Regions from separate parts of the Streptomyces sp. NPDC014861 genome, predicted to be linked through region 2. Evidence: riboswitches for the same ligand, from Rfam matches in the RefSeq annotation. Region 2 holds a riboswitch; the other holds the start of a gene.

Region 1 (6,985 bases), on a different contig from region 2:
TCCATCGTGGACGCCGAATTCGCGGTCAGGCCAACAGATCTTCAGGCTGCTGCGCGGGCTCCGGGCTGCTGTTGACGCAGAGGGGGTGCCAACTTGAGGTTCAATTGATGGCAAATTCGATCCATGTCAGAATCCAGACTGGGATCCGACAAAGCGATATCAGCAACGGGGTTCTCCGGAAGAGCGTCCAGCGCCCTTTCATACAGAGTCACACAAAAGGAGCCTCTTCTTTCCGAGCTACTCCGACCAAAAAGCCCGTCGAGCAGTACGGGCTTCGAGCTCCCCAGTACTCGCGCGTTCCCACGTCGATAGTGCAGATACATCTCCCGCGACCACCGTTCGGACATGACATGATCTCCGTCAAAGATCGCGCCATTCCCTCCACAGCGTGCGAGCCAGCCCGACCGGAGATCCAGCAGAGATAGCGGTCTAGCGAGTTGAAATATCACCAGGTGAGGGTCGCCGCGATTCCGATTCACTCGAACCGGGAAACACTCCAACAGGCATGTAGCCAGGATGGAGCAATCAGGATGCTCTACTGCGCCGTAGAAGATTCCGTGCCGAGAATAATTACAGCGTATCGGCGGAGGATGGTGATCGAATCTACCTTTTCCGGGTAGTGCGCCATATGTGCGAAATCTATTCCACGCACCAGGATGATCGCCGCCACTGCTGTAATTTCGCCCGACGAAATGATGGGCTTCAAGAACGTGAACATCTTCTGGAAGCAGAGGTGTTGTGAACTTCGAACGCTTGGGCACGGGGAGCGTTTGACTCATGGCAGCCACCCGATGCATTCGACTATCTCTAGCAGGGCTTTAGGATCTCTCTTAGCCTGGAGCCACTCCAGGGGCGTCGCCGACCTCCCATCGATGTCGAGTGAAGGGGTCAGGTCCCGTCATCAGGTCAACGAACTCTAGAGGATGAAGATCTTCCGGTAGCGCTTGGACAATTGGAGCCAGACCGTAAAGTATGCCTCCTTCATGGACCTGGAGTCTGGGAATCCTCTGCTTGCCACGCTCACCGAAGGCGTAGAGATGCCTCACTCCAACAAGAGACCTGATATGGCTCACCGAGCTCCCGACCTCTTGCGCAAATTCAGACTCCGAAAGCGATGACGCGGATAGCTGTGAGTACTCTAGCGCCGCATTTAGCGTCGGGCTTTCACCAGCCGAGACAGGCGCTCCGCCTCCGAGCATTCCTGCCGCCGCCAGGGGTATCAGTGTCTCGCGCCCCGCCGACGACTCTGAATGCTCGGGGATCTCGTTTGCCACCGTTTCCAACCAGCCGACAAATTCATCGCCGTTCATTCCCATGCGCTCCACGACCTTTTCCAGGCGGTGCATGTTTTGCTGGAGGGTGAGCGCTATCAATGACGACGTTTTCGCGACCTCAGTAGCTGCACGGCCAGCGGCCTCGATAGTGGCTTCGGCGGCCTGCACGAACAGAAGAATGGCACTGCTATCTCTTTGACCTGGGCCCAAGAGGTCAGCATCGACCGCGTTTGCTGCTTCCTCGGCTGCCGCTTGGGCAGCGACCATTGCTTCAGAGGCAGTTCTGCTGCTTGACCCTATGGGCCCTCGGGCGGGTAGCGGCATGTGACCAGACTCCGTTCATCCCTTATCCAGCATCTCCCGCACCGAGCTTCGGCGGCAAACGGTCTCCTAGACCCCGCCCTCAAATGGATCTTGCCCAGATCGGGAACGACACCAGGCTGGCCGCCGCCTCGTAGGGGGAGGTGGTCTTGTTCGCCAAGCTGACCGCGGCCGGCCGGCGGGCCGGCACGCCGACCAGGCGAGCGACCCCGACCCACCGGTCGTGCGCCTGGCCCTCTGATCGGCCGACGCTTGGCGAGCGGAGGGCTCGACTCGACCGTCGGCGAGTATCACGCCTACTTCCGAATGCTGCTCGACGGCGGCATGCAGCGGAGTCCATCTGTCACATGGTCAGGGGCAGTACGACAGCTGGGGCTTCGGGAGGGCCGTGCACGCCTACCGCGGCGACCACTCTCCCATCGGCCAGTTCAGCTAGGCCGGCGAACCCGCGACGCACCGGTGCGCGTCCGCACGCTCGCGTCGATAATCGCTCCATGATGCGCATTCGCAAAGAGCGTCTCCCGCCGCCCTCGCCTGATAGACCATCAGGAAAGTCAGCATTAAGTCAGCATCAGTACCGCGCGGAGCCGCCCCCAGACGCCAGGAACCGCCAAGATCAACAATGCGACTCCCCCATCCTGACCTGCAAAAACCCTACTCAGCGGCTTGGCTGCTAATCTCACTTGGAGGTATCCATGAGGATGCTGATCAATGTGCCCGAGACCGTCGTCGCCGATGCCTTGCGCGGGCTGGCCGCCGCGCATCCCGAGTTGACCGTGGACGTGGAGCGGCGGGTGGTGGTGCGCAGGGACGCGCCGGTGGCCGGGAAGGTCGCGCTGGTGTCGGGGGGCGGTTCGGGGCACGAGCCGCTGCACTCGGGGTTCGTGGGGCCGGGGATGCTCGACGGGGCGTGTCCCGGGGAGGTGTTCACGTCGCCGGTGCCGGACCAGATGGTGCGGGCCGCGGCGGCGGTGGACAGCGGGGCGGGGGTGCTGTTCGTGGTGAAGAACTACACGGGTGACGTGCTGAACTTCGAGATGGCCGCCGAACTCGCCGAGGACGAGGGCATCCAGGTCGCCCGGGTGCTCGTCGACGACGACGTGGCCGTCACCGACAGCCTGTACACGGCGGGGCGGCGCGGGACCGGGGCGACGCTCTTCGTGGAGAAGCTGGCCGGTGCGGCGGCCGAGGAGGGCGCCCCGCTGGAGCGGGTGGAGGCGCTGGCCCGGCGGGTGGTCACGCGGTCGCGGTCGTTCGGGGTCGCGCTGGGCGCGTGCACCACGCCCGCGAAGGGCAGCCCGACCTTCGACCTTCCGCCCGGGGAGCTGGAGCTGGGTGTCGGCATCCACGGCGAGCCGGGGCGGGAGCGGCGCGGGATGATGACCGCCCGGGAGATCGCCGAGGTCGCCGTCGACGCGGTCCTCGACGACCTGCGGCCGTCGGATCCGGTGCTGCTGCTGGTGAACGGCATGGGGGCGACGCCGCTGCTGGAGCTGTACGGCTTCAACGCGGAGGTGCGGCGGGTCCTCGACGCGCGCCGGGTGCCGGTGGCGCGGACGCTGGTCGGGAACTACGTGACCTCGCTGGACATGGCGGGGTGCTCGGTGACGCTGTGCGCCGCGGACGAGGAGCTGCTGCGGCTGTGGGACGCGCCGGTGTCGACGGCCGCGCTGCGCTGGGGCCGGTGAGCGGGCGATGACGGAGACGTACGGCGCCGCGTTCGCGGTGCGCTGGATGCGGGCGGTCGCGGCGGCGGTGGAGCGGGAGGCCGGGCGGCTGACCGAGCTGGACGCGGCGATCGGCGACGCGGACCACGGCGCCAATCTGCGGCGCGGCTTCGCCGCCGTCGCCGACGCGCTGGCGAAGGAGCCGCCCGCGACCCCGGGCGCGGCCCTCACGGCCGCCGGAAGGCAGCTGATCTCCACGGTGGGCGGGGCCTCGGGGCCGCTCTACGGAACGCTGCTGCGACGGGCCGGCAAGGCGCTCGGCGACGGCGGGGAGGTCACGCGGGCCGAGCTCGCGGACGCGCTCGCGGCCGGGGTCGCCGCCGTCGGACAGCTCGGCGGAGCCGTACCGGGTGACAAGACGATGCTGGACGCGCTGACCCCCGCCGTGGCCGCGCTGCCGGAGTCCTTCGCCGCGGCGCGCGCCGCGGCCGACGAGGGGGCGCTCGCGACCGTGCCGTTGCGCGCCCGCAAGGGCCGGGCCAGTTATCTCGGGGAGCGGTCGGTCGGCCATCAGGATCCGGGGGCGACCTCCTCGGCGTTGCTGTTCGCCGCGCTTGCGGAGGCGGCGGGGACGGGAGAGGGGGCGGGCCGATGAGCGGGGGCAGGGTCGGGATCGTGCTGGTCTCGCACAGCGGTGCCGTCGCGGAGGCGGTCGCCGACCTGGCCCGGGGGCTCGCCGGCGGCGGCGACCTGGCGCCGGTCGCGGCGGCGGGCGGCGGACCCGGCGGGGGGCTCGGCACCAGCGCCGACCTGATCGCCGAGGCCGCGAAGGCCGTCGACGCCGGCGCCGGGGTGGCCGTCCTGGTGGACCTGGGCAGTGCCGTGCTCACGGTGAAGGCGCTCCTCGCCGAGGGCGACGAGCTTCCGGAGGGCACCCGGCTCGTGGACGCGCCCTTCGTGGAGGGCGCGGTGGCCGCGCTGGTGACGGCGAGCGCCGGCGGGGACCTGGACGCGGTCGCGGCGGCGGCCTCGGAGGCGTACGCCTACCGCAAGGTCTGACGCGCGCGGGAAGCGGGGCGCCCCGGCCGGGTTCCACTCCGCCGGGGCGCCCTCGTCCGAGCAGCAGCAACGCACTTGGACACGTCCACGCTAGTGCGGGGGTCCGACAACGGGTCCCGACGGCGCCGGGCCCCGGGAGATGTCCGAGCGCGAGTGACCGACCCCGCATTGTGATGAGGCAGGTCAACACACTAATGTCGCACCGCCTTGGTGTTCGGGAAACCGGTGCAGTACCGGTGCGGCCCTCGCCACTGTGATCGGGAGGTCCGGCTCCATCCCCTCGGGGAAGCCACTGTTCCGCCGCGGGAGACCGTCGCGGGATGGGAAGGCGGAGTCGGGCGTCATGACCGTCAGCCAGGAGACCGGCCAGGGCGCGTTGTCCATCCACGAGGTGCTGGAGAGGGTCTCCCGATCATGCATATCGCCGAGGGGTATCTGCCCCCCGTCCATGCGGCCGCCTGGGGCGTCGCATCGGCCCCGTTCGTCATCCACGGCGTCCGCGCGCTCACCCGCGAGGTGCGCGCCAACCCCGAGTCCACGCTGCTGCTCGGCGCCGCGGGCGCCTTCACGTTCGTCCTTTCCGCGCTCAAACTGCCTTCGGTGACGGGCAGTTGCTCCCACCCGACCGGCACGGGACTGGGCGCGATACTGTTCCGGCCGCCGATCATGGCGGTCCTCGGCACCATCACGCTCCTCTTCCAGGCGCTGCTGCTCGCCCACGGCGGGCTGACCACGCTGGGGGCGAACGTCTTCTCGATGGCGATCGTCGGCCCCTGGGCGGGATACGGCGCCTATGTGCTGCTGAAGCGGTCCGGGGCGCCGCTGATGGTGAGCGTCTTCTTCGGCGCCTTCGTCGCCGACCTGTCCACCTACTGCGTGACCAGCGTCCAGCTGGCCGTCGCCTTCCCCGACCCGGGCAGCGGCATCGCGGGCTCGCTCGCGAAGTTCGGCTCCATCTTCGCGGTGACGCAGATCCCGCTCGCCGTGAGCGAGGGCCTGCTGACCGTGCTGGTGGTGCGGCTGCTCATGCAGTCGAGCAAGGGTGACCTGCTGCGTCTCGGCGTGCTCGGCCGGACGGAGTCGAAGCGACGCGAGGAGGCGGCGGCGTGATGAGCCGGAACGCGAAGATCAACACCCTGCTGCTGGCGCTCGTGGCGGCGCTGGCGGTGCTGCCGCTGGTGCTGGGGCTCGGCGACCACAAGGAGGAGCCGTTCGCCGGCGCCGACGCGGAGGCCGAGACGGCGATCACCGAGATCCAGCCGGACTACGAGCCGTGGTTCAGCCCGCTCTACGAGCCGCCGTCCGGTGAGATCGAGTCGGCGTTGTTCGCCCTCCAGGCGGCCCTCGGCGCCGGTGTCCTCGCCTACTACTTCGGCGTGCGGCGCGGGCGCCGGCAGGGCGAGGAGCGGGCGGCGGCCCGTGAGGAGAGCGGCGCCTCCGGCGCGGGCGCGGACGCGTAGCCGCGGATGCTGCCGATCGACGCGGCGGCGCACGGCAGTCGCTGGCGCCGCCGCCATCCGGCGGAGAAGGCCGCGCTCGGATTCGGTCTGACCCTGTGCGCGGTGTGTCTGCCGCCGTGGCCGGGGGCGCCCCTGGTCGCGGCGGCGACGCTCGCCGTCCTGCTCGGCCCGGCCGGTGTGCCGGGCCGGCAGCTGTGGCGGGCCTTCCGGATCCCGCTGGGCTTCTGCGTCACCGGCGCCGTCCCGCTGCTGTTCGCGGTGGGCGGGCCCGGTGGCGCCGTGGCCTGGGCTCCGGACGGGCCCGTGCACGCCGGGGAGCTGCTGCTGCGGACGGCTTCGGCCTCGCTGGGAGTGCTGCTGTTCGCGTTCACCACACCGGTGTCGGACGTGCTGCCGCGCCTGGTCAGGGCCGGGGTGCCGGCGCCGGTGGTGGACGTGGCCCTGGTGATGTACCGGATCGTGTTCCTGCTGCTCGACGCGCAGGCCAAGGTGCGGCAGGCGCAGGCGGCGCGGCTCGGGGCGACGACCCGGGCGGCCGTGTGGCGGTCGCTGGCCGGGCTCGGCGCGACCTCGTTCGTGCGGGCCTTCGACCGGGCGCAGCGGCTCCAGACCGGTCTCGCCGGGCGCGGCTACGACGGGACGCTGCGGGTGCTGCTGCCCGAGGCCCCGGTCTCCCGTCCGTTCCTCGCGGCGACGGCCGGCCTCCTCGCGGGGCTCGTCGCGCTCACCCTCGTACTGGAAAGGTTCCTGTCATGACGGCCCCCACCCCGGTCGTGGAGTTGGTGCGCGCGGGCTTCGCGTACGAGGACGGGCCTGCCGTCCTCTCGGATGTCGCCTTCGCGGTGACGGAGGGCCGGGCGGTCGCGCTGCTCGGGCGGAACGGCGGCGGGAAGACGACGCTGCTGCGGCTGCTGAGCGGCGGGCTGCGCTGCGGCGAGGGGGCGCTGCTCCTGGACGGTACGGAGGTGGCGTACGACCGGAAGGGGCTGACCCGGCTGCGGACCTCGGTGCAGCTGGTGGTGCAGGACCCCGACGACCAGCTCTTCGCCGCCTCGGTGGCGCAGGACGTGTCCTTCGGGCCGATGAACCTGGGCCTGCCCGAGGACGAGGTGCGGCTGCGGGTCGCCGAGGCGCTGGCGGCGCTGGACATCACCGCGCTCGCGGACCGGCCGACGCACCTGCTGTCGTACGGGCAGCGTAAGCG
Region 2 (6,985 bases):
CCCGGTTCCGGCAACAAACGTTGTCCGTCCGCCGCGTCCGGTTCCAGCATGAGCGCTCACCCCGATCCGCCCGACCCCTCGTCACAGGACAGGAGTTCGTTCATGCGCCCCACGACCCCCCTGCCGTCCGGCGGAAGCCGATGAGCGTCCGCACCGACATCCCCGAGGCGACTCCCGGGAAGGGCCCTGACCGGCTGCCGTTCGCGGTCCACCTGCTCGCGTTCAGCCTCTTCGCCATGGGCAGCGCCGAGTTCCTGCTCGCCGGCGTCCTCCCGGACGTCGCCGACGACCTCGACGTCACGCTGTCCTCCGCCGGGGTGCTGATCTCGGCCTTCGCGATCGGCGTCGTCATCGGAGGGCCGCCCCTCGCGGTCCTCACCCTGCGCTGGCCGCGCCGCACCACCCTGGTGGTCTCGCAGGCCGTGTTCGCGATCTGCGTCGCCGTCGGCCTGGTCACCGACAGCTTCGCGCTGCTGACCGTCACCCGCTTCGTGTGCGGTCTCGCCTACGCGGGGTTCTGGGCGGTCGCCGCCGTCACCGCGATCAGCCTGGTCGCCCCCGACCGCACCGCGCGCGCCTCCGGAGTCGTCGTCAGCGGACTCAGCGTCGCCATGGTCGGAGGCGGCCCCGCCGGCGCCCTGCTCAGCCACTACACCGGCTGGCGGGGCGGGTTCTGGGCGGTGGTCGCCCTCACCGTCCTCGGCGCGGTCGCGACCGCCGTCGCCGTCCCGGCGACCAGACCGGCCCAGGAGCCCAGTGTCGGGCGGGAGTTGCGCACCATGCGCAAGCCGCAGCTGTGGGTCGTCTACGCCGCGACGCTGCTGAGCACCGCCGCGTACATGATCTCGTACAACTACCTCGCCGCCCTCCTCACCGACGTCACCGGCGTCGACGCGGTGTGGGTGCCCCCGATCCTGGTCCTCTTCGGCATCGGCGCCTTCGTCGGCCTCTCCGTCGGAGGCCGGATCGCCGACGGCCGTCCGCACCTGGCGCTCCTCGTCGGCGCTGTCGGCATCCTGGTCACCTCGGTGCCGCTCGCGCTCCTCGCCGACCACGCCATCCCGGTCGTCGTCCTGGTCCCGCTGCTGGGCGTCGCCGGATTCGTGCTCAACCCGGCCGTCTACGGACGGGTGTTCACGGTGGCGGCGGACGCGCCGACCCTCGCCGGTGCCACCGCCGTCTCCATGTTCCAGCTCGGCATCAGCCTCGTGCCTGCCCTCGCGGGGGTCGCGCTCGGCGCCGGCGCGGGACCGGCCTCCCTCCCCTGGCTGGGGGCGGCCCTGGCCGTCCTCACCGTCCCCGTCGTCCTGGTCGACCGGAGGATGACCCGCACCGGGGCGCGCGCCCTCCGCACGGGCGAGGAGTGACACCGTGCCCGCCGCCCGTCCGCGCCCCGCCCCCGATCCGTGGCGCGGGGACGCGGCCAGTCCGCACACCGGAGCTCCGACAGGGCTCCCCGCCGGGAGGAACACCTGATGCACCCCGCACCCGGCCACCCGCTCGACACCCGGGCGATGTCGCCCGCCGGCGGCGCACCCGCGCCTGCGACACACGCCGCCGGACGCTCTGCCGCGGGCGTGGAGCGGCCGTCGACCACAGCCCAGGTCGTGTCCGCCGTCGGCCCCCGGCTCAGGAAGGCCCGCACCGCCCGCGGCGTCACCCTCGCCGCGCTCGCGAGGACGACCGGCATCTCCAAGAGCACGCTGTCACGCCTGGAGGCGGGGCAGCGGCGCCCCGGCCTGGACCTGCTGCTGCCCATCGCCCAGGCGTTCCGGGTCCCGCTGGACGAACTGGTGGGCGCGCCGGAGGTGGGCGACCCGCGGGTCAGGCTCACACCGCACGCGGTCGGCGGGAACACCGTGCTGCCCCTGACACGACAGCCGGGACCCCTGCAGAGCTACAAGATGGTCCTGCCCGCCGGCCGGGACACACCCGACGTGTGCACGCACGAGGGGTTCGAGTGGCTGTACGTGCTCTCGGGCCGCCTCCGCCTCGTGCTGGCCGACCACGATCTGGTGCTCGACCCGGGGGAGGTGGCCGAGTTCGGCACCCGCCTGCCGCACTGGTTCGGCACCACGGGGCAGGGGCCGGTCGAGGTGCTGAGCCTCTTCGGGCGGCAGGGCGAGCGGATGCACGTCCGCGCCCGCCCCGCACACCGGACGCCCTCCTCCGGCACGTGAGCCGGAGGAGGAGGGCGGGGGCCCGGTCCCCGCCGCTGACGCGCGGTGCCGCCCGAGTCCGTGGCCGACAGGGCGTCGAGGGGTGAGGAGCGGGCGGGACGGGTAGCTCATGGGGCGTCGGGGGTGCGCCCGATTCGGCGTACGCGCGTTCGGTTAGGGTGGCCTTGCTGGATGTCCGGCTCGGTGACGGGGGCGGGTTCGGATGTCGGTACGGTGGGGTCCAGGCGACGGAACGGGCAGAGGCGGAGCGCAGGTGACAGGCGGAGACCGGGCTGGTGCCCGTCGTGGGACCGCTGGGGCGGGACGCTCGCCGCGGGTGACCAGGACGAGGCGCCGTGGGTGAGATCCTGCGCGTGGCCGGAGCCCTGTACGTGATCGTTCTGCTCAGGGCCGGAGGGACCTTCGCCGTCGGCTGGCTCACCGGCGCCGGCGCCAGGCGCGGCAGGTTCGCCGAGCGGATGGCCACCGCCAGGTTCCAGCGCGCCGAACGGGCCATCCAGCGCTGGGGCGCGCCCGTCGTGGCCGTCTCCTTCCTGACCGTGGGCTTCCAGACCGCCGCCAACTTCCTCGCCGGCACCATGCGGATGCCGCTGCCGCGCTACCTGCCCGCGCTGTTCGTGGGCGGAGCGGCCTGGGCCGTGATCTACGCCGTCTTCGGGATCGGCGCGCTCGCCGCGCTGGGCGCGCTGTTCGCCCGGCACACGGCGCTCGGCGTGGCCGGGGTGGCCGTCCTCCTCCTCGCCGTGTGCGGGGCCGTGGTCCACCACAGGCGACGGGCGGCGGCGGACGCCCCGGACACGGGCGCCGGGGCGGCCGGGCAGTCCTGAAGCGTCCGCCGCCCCGAGGGGCGGCGGATCCTCCGCTGCGCGGCCGGGGTCAGGAGACGCCGGCGTTCACCACGTGGAGGGCGGGCACCGGGCGGGGGGAGCCTTCGGCGTCGATGGCGACGAAGGTGAGGAAGGCGGTCGCGACCTCGGTGGCGGGGCCGGAGCTGTTCCAGCGCTCGGAGGTCACCCGGACGCCGACGGTCATGGAGGTCCGGCCCGCCCGTTCCAGACCGGCCTCCACGCTGAGCAGGTCCCCGGCCCGGACCGGGGCGAGGAAGGTCATCCGGTCCACCGACACGGTCACCGCCGGCCCGTCGGCGTGACGCCCGGCCGCTGCGGCGGCGGCGTCGTCGATCAGCTTCATCATGACGCCACCGTGGATGGTGCCGTACAGGTTCGTGTCGTGCTCGCTCATGATGTGGGCGAGCACCACCCGGGAGTCGTCCGGGGTCTTGGCGGGGCGGGCGGATGCGGAGACGGCACGATCGGCCACGTCAACTCTCCTTCGCGAGTCGCGGCGGGCTGCACCGCGCGCACGGGTCGCCGGCGCGCGGACAGCGGGCAGGTCTTCGGACTCGCGGGCACGCCCACCGGATCTCCACCCGGCGGACCCCTACTGGCCGTCGCTTCCCAGGTCCTCCCGGACCCAGTGCGTATGACGGCGGTCGTTCCCGCTCACCGCTGCGGGGCAGTCCCGGATTCCCACCGGGTTCCCTCTTACGACGCCTCCCGTACGGCGGACGGGGGCGAACCAGCTGCACCCGCCAGCGTACGCGCCGCACCCGCCCGCGCGGACCCTCCCCCCGGCCCGACCTGCTACTCCGTGCGCAGGGCCGTGGCCGTACGGGTCCTCGCCGCCCAGCCGGCGGGGAGGAGGGCGCCCAGGACGGCGATGAGGAGGCCGCCGAGGGCCAGGGGGACGAGTTCGGCGGCGCCGTACACGTCGAGGACGGAGGCGGGGAGGCGGAGCCCCACGCTGTCGGCCATCGCGGGCACGACCCGGCCGTGCAGGACCATCCCGAGAGGTACGCCCAGGGCGCCCGCGACCGTTCCGGTCACGGCGACCGAGGTGAGGACCGTCACCACGGGACGGGAGCAGCTGGACGCGCCGGCCGGACGGGTGCGGGACGCCGGGCTGCCGGTGTCGTCGGCGGTGACCGGCGCACCCCGGGAGCTGCCGTCCGGCATCGGGCGCGCCGCCTACCGGGGTGGTGCAGGAGGCGCATCCCCGCGCGGCGCAGCACGCGGCGGGCGCGACGTCCGCCGCGACCGTCGCGTACGGCCCGGACCGGCCACGGCTACGGGTTCCCCGCGCCCGTCGCCCCGCCGTGCGCCCGTGAGGCGCGTCTCACCGGCGTCCGCCCTTCTTGCTATGCAACCAGTTGCATAGCAAGATCGGAGGCATGGCGCTCGAACACGCGATCCTCGTGTCCCTGCTGGAGAAGCCGGGGTCCGGATACGAACTGGCCCGGCGGTTCGACCGGTCCATCGGCTACTTCTGGACCGCCACCCACCAGCAGATCTACCGCGTCCTCAAGCGGATGGAGAACGACGGCTGGGTCGCCGCCCGCGAAGTGCCGCAGCAGGGGCGGCCGGACAAGAAGGAGTACTCCGTCGCCGACCTCGGGCACGCGGCGCTCAGCTCCTGGCTGCACGAACCCATCGAACCCGAGAGCGTCCGGCACGACCTCGCCGTCAAGATCCGCGGCGCCGCCTTCGACGACCCCGCCGGTCTCGTCCGCGAGGTCGAGCGGCACCGGCGGACGCACACCGACCGCCTCGCCCACTACCTCGCGGGCGAGGCCCGGGACTTCCCGCCGCATGCCGCCGCGCCCACGCCCCCGGACGCCGCCCCCGCGCCCCCGCACGCCGCCGCCGCGCCCACGAGCGGAGCGCCGGACGCCGGCCCCGCCGCGCCCCCGGACGCCGAGCGCGAGCTCCAGCACGTCGTGCTGCGGGGCGGCATCGCGTACGAACGCATGATGATCGCGTGGCTCGACGACGTCCTCGCCACCCTGCACCGGTTCTGAGACCACCCGAGACCCCTCGTCCTTCCGGTCCACCCCCAAGCCCTCGCCCTCCCCACCACCCCCGGGCCTGCGCTCCCCCCATCCACCCCCAAGCCCTCGCCCCTCCCACCCACCCCTCCTTCCCTCAAGGCGGAACCCATGGCCGACGCGCTGCTCTTCAACCCCCGCACCTACGACCCCACGCACTTCGACCCGGAGACCCGCAGGCTGCTGCGCGCCACCGTCGACTGGTTCGAGGAGCGCGGCAAGCGCCGGATCATCGAGGACTACCGCACCCGCGCCTGGCTCGGCGACTTCCTCGACTTCGCCGCGAAGGAAGGGCTCTTCGCCACCTTCCTGACCCCCGCCGCCGAGGCCGGCGACCACGCCGACAAGCGCTGGGACACCGCCCGCATCGCCGCCCTCAACGAGATCCTCGGCTTCTACGGGCTCGACTACTGGTACGCCTGGCAGGTCACCATCCTCGGCCTCGGCCCGGTCTGGCAGAGCGACAACGCCGCCGCCCGCGCCCGCGCCGCCGAACTCCTCGACCAGGGCGAGGTGTTCGCCTTCGGCCTCTCCGAGAAGGCGCACGGCGCCGACATCTACTCCACCGACATGCTCCTCACCCCCGACGGCGAGGGCGGCTTCCGCGCCACCGGCTCCAAGTACTACATCGGCAACGGCAACAAGGCGGGGCTCGTCTCCGTCTTCGGCCGCCGCACCGACGTCGAGGGCCCCGACGGCTACGTCTTCTTCGCCGCGGACAGCCGCCACCCCGCCTACCACCTGGTCAAGAACGTCGTCGACTCCTCCAAGTTCGTCAGCGAGTTCCGCCTGGAGGAGTACCCGGTCGCCGCCGAGGACGTCCTGCACACCGGCCGCGCCGCCTTCGACGCCGCCCTCAACACCGTCAACGTCGGCAAGTTCAACCTCTGCACCGCCTCCATCGGCATCTGCGAGCACGCGATGTACGAGGCCGTCACCCACGCGCAGAACCGGATCCTGTACGGCCGCCCCGTCACCGCCTTCCCGCACGTGCGGCGCGAACTCACCGACGCCTACGTGCGGCTGGCCGGCATGAAGCTCTTCAGCGACCGCGCCGTCGACTACTTCCGCACCGCCGGACCCGACGACCGCCGCTACCTCCTCTTCAACCCGATGACGAAGATGAAGGTGACCACCGAGGGCGAGAAGGTCGTCGACCTCATGTGGGACGTCCTCGCCGCCAAGGGCTTCGAGAAGGACAACTACTTCGCCCAGGCGGCCGTCGAGATCCGCGGCCTGCCCAAGCTGGAGGGCACGGTCCACGTCAACCTCGCCCTCATCCTCAAGTTCCTCCGCAACCACCTCCTCGACCCGGTCGACCACCCGGCCGTCCCCACCCGTCTCGACGCCGCCGACGACGCCTTCCTCTTCCGCCAGGGCCCCGCCCGCGGCCTCGGCTCCGTCCGCTTCCACGACTGGCGGCCCGCCTTCGACGCGTACGACCGGCTCCCGAACGTCGTCCGCTTCCGCGAACAGGCCGACGCGCTCTGCGACTTCGTCCGCACCGCCGCCCCCGACGAGGCCCAGAGCCGCGACCTCGACCTGCTCCTCGCGGTCGGCCAGCTCTTCGCGCTCGTCGTCCACGCCCAGCTCGTGCTGGAGCAGGCCGCCCTCACCGGTCTCGACGACGACGTCCTCGACGAGCTCTTCGCCGTCCTCGTCCGGGACTTCTCCGCCCACGCCGTCGAGCTCCACGGCAAGGACTCCGCCACCGAGGCCCAGCAGACCTGGGCGCTCGGCGCGGTCCGGCGCCCCGTCGTCGACGAGGCCCGCACCGCCCGCGTCTGGTCCCGCGTCGAAGCCCTCTCCGGCGCGTACGAGATGCGGCCCTGACCCCCGCCGCCCGGGCGGCGCGCTCCGGCGCGCGGCCCGGGCCACCGGCTGTCACCCCCACCGCCTACGATGACCGCCCATGAGCACG

Evidence for each region. A riboswitch is a leader RNA that binds a small molecule or an ion and turns the genes downstream of it on or off. The one in region 2 is predicted to bind cobalamin.
Region 1: linked by a shared signal. The riboswitch ahead of ACF1BN_RS37630 (energy-coupling factor ABC transporter permease) and the one ahead of ACF1BN_RS22245 (acyl-CoA thioesterase) in region 2 are both predicted to bind cobalamin.

What each region holds. Positions count from the first base shown of each region.
Region 1 is NZ_JBIBWV010000044.1:1,649-8,633, forward strand. Features, by position in the region: gene ACF1BN_RS37605 (hypothetical protein) at 536-718, opposite strand; gene ACF1BN_RS37610 (hypothetical protein) at 831-1,442, opposite strand; gene dhaK (dihydroxyacetone kinase subunit DhaK) at 2,291-3,283, shown strand; gene dhaL (dihydroxyacetone kinase subunit DhaL) at 3,291-3,917, shown strand; gene ACF1BN_RS37625 (PTS-dependent dihydroxyacetone kinase phosphotransferase subunit DhaM) at 3,914-4,321, shown strand; cobalamin riboswitch at 4,513-4,707, shown strand; gene ACF1BN_RS37630 (energy-coupling factor ABC transporter permease) at 4,736-5,431, shown strand; gene ACF1BN_RS37635 (energy-coupling factor ABC transporter substrate-binding protein) at 5,431-5,781, shown strand; gene cbiQ (cobalt ECF transporter T component CbiQ) at 5,788-6,537, shown strand; gene ACF1BN_RS37645 (energy-coupling factor ABC transporter ATP-binding protein) at 6,534-6,985, shown strand, end outside.
Region 2 is NZ_JBIBWV010000011.1:28,141-35,125, forward strand. Features, by position in the region: gene ACF1BN_RS22230 (Cmx/CmrA family chloramphenicol efflux MFS transporter) at 141-1,367, shown strand; gene ACF1BN_RS22235 (helix-turn-helix domain-containing protein) at 1,476-2,180, shown strand; gene ACF1BN_RS22240 (DedA family protein) at 2,516-3,007, shown strand; gene ACF1BN_RS22245 (acyl-CoA thioesterase) at 3,057-3,500, opposite strand; cobalamin riboswitch at 3,571-3,727, opposite strand; gene ACF1BN_RS22250 (hypothetical protein) at 3,824-4,195, opposite strand; gene ACF1BN_RS22255 (PadR family transcriptional regulator) at 4,411-5,037, shown strand; gene ACF1BN_RS22260 (acyl-CoA dehydrogenase family protein) at 5,176-6,897, shown strand; gene ACF1BN_RS22265 (serine/threonine-protein kinase) at 6,977-6,985, shown strand, end outside.